2 regions of the Leclercia sp. LSNIH3 genome follow, and region 2 is predicted to be linked to the other one. Evidence: predicted binding sites of a transcription regulator. Region 2 holds the regulator's gene; the other holds the start of a gene.
What was found. The regulator PurR, encoded in region 2, represses purine synthesis genes. The targets are predictions, from matches to a motif close to CANGCAAACGTTTGCNTG.
Positions count from the first base shown of each region.

Region 1: the regulator PurR is predicted to act here: its motif matches at 1,227-1,244, upstream of gcvT (glycine cleavage system aminomethyltransferase GcvT).

Region 1 is NZ_CP026387.1:3,263,981-3,267,103, forward strand. Features, by position in the region: gene ubiI (FAD-dependent 2-octaprenylphenol hydroxylase) at 1-727, shown strand, start outside; gene gcvT (glycine cleavage system aminomethyltransferase GcvT) at 1,334-2,428, shown strand; gene gcvH (glycine cleavage system protein GcvH) at 2,452-2,841, shown strand; gene gcvP (aminomethyl-transferring glycine dehydrogenase) at 2,967-3,123, shown strand, end outside.
Region 2 is NZ_CP026387.1:335,815-338,937, reverse strand. Features, by position in the region: gene punR (DNA-binding transcriptional activator PunR) at 28-960, shown strand; gene purR (HTH-type transcriptional repressor PurR) at 957-1,982, opposite strand; gene cydH (cytochrome bd-I oxidase subunit CydH) at 2,278-2,367, shown strand; gene C3F35_RS01640 (MFS transporter) at 2,532-3,123, shown strand, end outside.

The sequences.
Region 1 (3,123 bases), 1.9 Mb from region 2:
GGTGGTGGGGGCCGACGGGGCAAACTCCTGGCTGCGTAACAAAGCCGACATTCCGCTGACGTACTGGGACTACCGCCACCATGCGCTGGTGGCTACCATTCGCACCGTGGAGCCGCATCAGGCCGTGGCCCGGCAGATTTTCCACAATGATGGCATTCTCGCTTTCCTGCCTCTCAGCGATCCGCACCTTTGCTCGATCGTCTGGTCGCTTTCACCCGAGAAGGCGCAGCAGATGCAGGAGGCATCAGCCGACGAGTTCAATCAGGCTCTGTGCATGGCCTTCGATAACCGACTGGGACTTTGCGCCGTCGAAAGCGAGCGGCAGGTGTTCCCGTTAACCGGTCGCTATGCGCGCCAGTTCGCGGCGCATCGTCTGGCGCTGGTGGGTGACGCTGCACACACCATTCATCCGCTGGCCGGGCAGGGAGTTAACCTGGGCTTTATGGATGCTGCCGAGCTGGTGAGCGAACTTCGTCGCTTACAGCGTGACGGCAAGGACATCGGCCAGCATCTTTATCTGCGCCGGTACGAGCGCAGCCGTAAACACAGTGCGGCCATGATGCTGGCAGGCATGCAGGGCTTTCGCGAGCTGTTTGCCGGTGCCAACCCGGCGAAAAAACTGCTGCGCGACCTCGGCCTGAAGCTGGCTGATACCCTCCCGGGTGTTAAGCCACAGCTCCTGCGTCAGGCGATGGGTCTTAACGATCTGCCGGACTGGCTGCGCTAAAACATACTGCATCCTTCAGGTTGCCTCTGCGTTGGCTGCGTCTGCTTACTGACCAGAGTGAGCGTCTGGGGATGCTGAGGCTTGCCACGTTACCCGGCCTCGCCCCTTTAAGGCCAGTGCCAGCGTTGTTCAAAAACGTTGTCAGCATTTTTGTACTGCAACCTGAATGACGTTGTCTATTTGACCCCCGTCACACTTTATTCTCCCGGCCTGCGGGCCGGGGGAATTCCTTCGTTTGAAATAATCTAATTTCACCGACTTTTTCGCATTAGATAATCTAATCTGTCGATTTTTATGTGACGGAAATTTCGCGCATTTTTCCGCACTAAATATCACCCTGTGCTGAATCCCATCTTCCCGGCTTTGCGTTTGTGCGGAATGTTTCGCATTTTTGTAGTGAATAACTCTGTACGCTTTGTTGGCATTTTTGACCATAAGCTAATGTGATGGCCCGTTTTTCCTTATGGTTAACCACCGTTTTCAGTGGTAAGTTCAGGTAAAAGAGAACGTTTGCGTCGGTGTCCGGGAGTGATGCCGATGCCGGGTTTTATGGTGAATTTTTCAGCATAAAACGCATGACAGCCCTGCTCATTCAACGAGGATAAGATGGCTCAACAGACGCCTTTGTACGAACAACACACCTTATGCGGTGCTCGCATGGTCGATTTCCATGGCTGGATGATGCCGCTGCATTACGGTTCGCAGATTGATGAGCATCATGCGGTGCGCACCGATGCCGGTATGTTCGACGTCTCGCATATGACCATTGTCGATCTGCACGGCAGCCGCACCCGGGATTTTCTGCGTTATCTGCTGGCGAACGACGTGGCGAAGCTCACGAAGCCGGGCAAAGCGCTCTATTCCGGCATGCTGAATGCCTCGGGCGGCGTGATTGACGACCTGATCGTCTATTACCTCTCCGATGATTTCTTCCGCCTCGTTGTTAACTCTGCCACCCGTGAAAAAGACCTCGCCTGGATCACCCAACACGCTGAACCTTATGCCATCGACATCACCGTGCGTGATGACCTGTCGCTGATTGCGGTGCAAGGGCCGAACGCGCAGGCGAAAGCCGCGTCACTGTTCAGCGATGAACAGCGCCAGGCCACCGACGGCATGAAGCCGTTCTTTGGCGTGCAGACGGGCGATCTGTTTGTGGCTACCACCGGTTACACCGGTGAAGCGGGCTATGAAATTGCGATGCCGAACGAAAAAGCGGCCGACTTCTGGCGTGCTCTGGTGGAAGCGGGCGTTAAGCCAGCCGGTCTGGGCGCGCGCGACACGCTGCGTCTGGAAGCGGGCATGAATTTGTACGGCCAGGAGATGGACGAAGGCGTCTCTCCGCTGGCGGCCAATATGGGCTGGACCATCGCGTGGGAACCGGCCGATCGCGACTTTATCGGTCGTGAGGTGCTGGAGCAGCAGCGTGAGAAGGGCACCGAACAGCTTGTTGGCCTGGTGATGACCGAGAAAGGCGTGCTGCGCGGCGAGCTGCCGGTGCGTTTCACCGATGCCAATGGCAACCACTGCGAAGGCATTATCACCAGCGGCACCTTCTCACCGACGCTGGGTTACAGTATTGCTCTGGCACGTGTGCCGGCGGGTATTGGCGAGACTGCCGTGGTGCAGATCCGCAACCGCGAAATGCCGGTCCGCGTGACCAAACCGATTTTTGTTCGCGCCGGTAAGCCGGTCGCCTAATCATTTTTATCAGGAGAAATTCAATGAGCAATGTGCCAGCAGAACTGAAATACAGCAAAGAACACGAGTGGCTGCGCAAAGAAGCCGACGGTACTTATACCGTGGGCATCACCGAACACGCCCAGGAGCTGTTGGGTGACATGGTGTTTGTAGATCTGCCCGACGTTGGCGCGACCGTAAGCGCGGGCGATGACTGCGCAGTGGCCGAGTCGGTAAAAGCCGCTTCTGATATCTATGCCCCGGTGAGCGGTGAAATCGTTGCGGTAAACGACGCGCTGAGCGACTCCCCGGAACTGGTTAACAGCGAACCGTATGAAGGCGGCTGGATCTTTAAGATCAAAGCCAGCGACGAAGCGCAGGTTGCCTCGCTGCTGGATGCGACCGCGTACGAAGCATTACTGGAAGACGAATAAGCCTTTTCCCTCTCCCCTGTGGGGAGAGGGTAGGGTGAGGGGAACAGACGACACCTTCACCCCAGCCCTCTCCCTTAGGGAGAGGGAGAAAACACATTCACTGCACGTTTCAGGAACCATCGCTCATGACACAGACTTTAAGCCAGCTTGAAAACCGTGGCGCCTTCATTGAACGTCACATTGGGCCGGATGCTCAGCAACAGCAGGAGATGCTGAAGACGGTTGGCGCGGATTCGTTAAACGCACTGATTTCGCAGATCGTGCCAAAGGATATTCAGCTCG
Region 2 (3,123 bases):
TGCGTTCAAAAATTTTGCAGGCAGAAAATGTGGTCAGAATATTCTCTTGAAGTGGTGGATGCGGTCTCGCGTAACGGCAGTTTCAGCGGTGCTGCGCAGGAGTTGCATCGCGTACCTTCAGCCATCAGCTATACCGTGCGTCAACTGGAGGAGTGGCTGGCAGTGCCGCTGTTTGAGCGTCGCCATCGCGATGTGGTTCTCACCCCGGCCGGGCTGTGGTTTCTGAAAGAGGGGCGGTCTGTTATCAAAAAAATGCAGATCACCCGCGAACAGTGTCAGCAGATCGCCAATGGCTGGCGGGGGCATATCTCTATTGCGGTGGACAACATTGTTCGTCCCGAGCGCACCCGCCAGATGATTGTCGATTTTTACCGCCACTTTTCTGACGTTGAGCTGCGGGTTTCTCAGGAGGTCTTCAACGGCGTCTGGGATGCGCTGGCAGACGGCAGGGTTGAGATGGCGATAGGTGCCACGCAGGCGATCCCGGTAGGTGGCCGCTATGCGTTCCGCGATATGGGAATGCTGAGCTGGTGCTGCGTGGTGGCCAGCCATCATCCTCTGGCTGCTCTGGACGGGCCGATCAGCGACGATATTCTGCGCAACTGGCCGTCGCTGGTACGAGAAGATACCTCCCGCTCACTGCCGAAACGGATCACCTGGCTGCTTGATAACCAGCGGCGAATTGTCGCGCCGGACTGGGAATCGTCCGCCACATGCCTCTCGGCAGGATTGTGCGTGGGCATGGTGCCGGTTCATTTTGCCCGCCCGCAAATAGCCAGCGGGAAATGGGTAGAGCTGGCGCTGGAGAATCCCTTCCCGGATGCGGCGTGCTGCCTGACCTGGCAACAAAACGATATGTCACCGGCCCTGGAATGGCTGCTGGATTATCTGGGAGACAGTGAAACGATGAACAGGGAGTGGCTGCGGGAGCCAGAGGTGCTGGCTCCCGGAGAAGATTAACGGCGATAGTCGCGGAACGGACCATCCGCAACGGAACGGCGTTCAATCAGGCGCGGATGCACTTCAATTGACTGGGACTCTTCGCGCTTGTTGACGATACGGTCCAGCAGCATGTTGAAGGCGGTCTCCCCCAGCGAATCTTTTGGCTGGTGGATGGTGGTCAACGCCGGGGTAAAGAAGCGCGCGTTGCGCACGTTATCATACCCGATCAGCGAAACGTCCTGCGGGACGCGCAGGCCCATCTCATCGGCGGCACAGAGCGCACCCATGGCCATAATATCCCCGCCACAGAAGATGGCAGTAGGGCGCGGGCTTTGGGAGAGGATCTGCTGCATTGCGCGGTAGCCGGACTCCGGTTCAAAGTCGCCCTGCACGATCCAGCTCTCTGGCACGGTAATCAACGCTTCTTCCATGGCTTTCATAAAGCCCGCCAGACGGCCGGCACCGGTGTTGCGCTCCAGCGCGCCCGGGATCACGCCGATTTCGCGGTGACCGCGTTCGATGAGGTAACGACCGGCCATGTAGCCGCCTTCAAAGGCGTTATCGATCACCGAGTCGGTGAAGTCGGCCTTCGCTTCGCCCCAGTCCATCACCACCATAGGAATATTGCGATACTCTTCCAGCATAGACAGCAGCGATTCTGGGTATTCGGAACACATCACCAGCAGACCATCGACGCGCTTTTGCGCCATCATCGACAGATAAGCCCGCTGTTTTTCGAGGCTGTTCCACGCGTTGCCGAGGATAAGGGTGTAGCCTTTCTGGAAGCAGTTCTTCTCTACCGCTTCAATGATTTCTGCGAAATAGGGCGCTTCGCTGCTGGTCGCCAGCAGGCCGATCGATTTCGTGTGATTGACCTTCAGACTGCGGGCCACGGCGCTAGGTGAGTAATGCAGCTCTTTAATGGCCGCCCAGACATTATTTCGGGTCTCTTCCGCGACAAAGCGGGTTTTGTTAATAACATGTGATACGGTTGTAGTGGAAACGTTTGCGCGTTTCGCCACGTCTTTAATTGTTGCCATCAGATGTCACTCCAGACCATATCTAAGCTCCTGAAAAACCGGTAGGTAAACGTTTGCCTTCACTCGCCCTAATTGCGCAATTTGAATTGCGGTACGCCGGGAAAACGACACAGGACGTCAGGAGGGGGTCAATGGCCGGTACGCTAATAAATTTAGCGTGGAATTTTGTCTTATCTTGGCCAAAAGGGGAAGAGCAAAAAACGATATCAATCTAAATCCAGCAAGATTTTTACCCTGAACTGTGTAAAAATGAGCAGGCTCACTCTTCATAGGGTGATTAAAAGGAGAAAAATTGATGAGTACCGATCTTAAGTTTTCGCTGATTACCACCATTATTGTTCTGAGTCTGATTGTCGCCAGCGGTCTGGTTGCGGCACTGCACTGATTGATGCGGGAGAGGCAGCTCTCCCTCGTTCCTTTACGCTGATTGTTACGCGCCCTGCAAAAATCTTTTGCTAAATTGTTAACTTCTCATTTTTTGTGATTGATGTCATGCTTTCGCCTTCATTGTTCTGTGTCGCCCGACGACACGGTGTCTGGAGTTGAAGTATGAGAATCAATTTTCCGCTGCTGGCCCTTGCCATCGGTGCCTTTGGTATTGGTACCACCGAATTTTCGCCGATGGGTCTGCTGCCGGTTATCGCCCGAGGGGTAGATGTTTCTATTCCCGCGGCAGGTATGCTGATCAGCGCCTATGCCATCGGGGTGATGGTGGGGGCACCGCTGATGACGCTGCTGCTGTCGCATCGGGGCCGCCGTAACGCCCTGATCTTCCTGATGGCGATCTTTACTGTCGGCAACGTGCTGTCGGCGCTCTCCCCGGACTACACCACCCTGATGCTGTCACGTATTCTGACCAGCCTGAACCATGGCGCATTCTTTGGCCTCGGATCGGTGGTGGCAGCCAGCGTGGTGCCAAAGCATAAGCAGGCCAGCGCCGTAGCCACCATGTTTATGGGGCTGACCATCGCCAATATTGGCGGCGTGCCTGCCGCAACCTGGATGGGTGAGGCGATTGGCTGGCGCATGTCCTTCCTGGCCACCGCGCTGCTGGGCGTGGTGTCGATGATGGCGTTGTTCTTCTCTCTGCCTTCTGGCGGTGCGGGTGAAAAGCCGGAAGTGCGCAAAGAGCTGGCGGTCC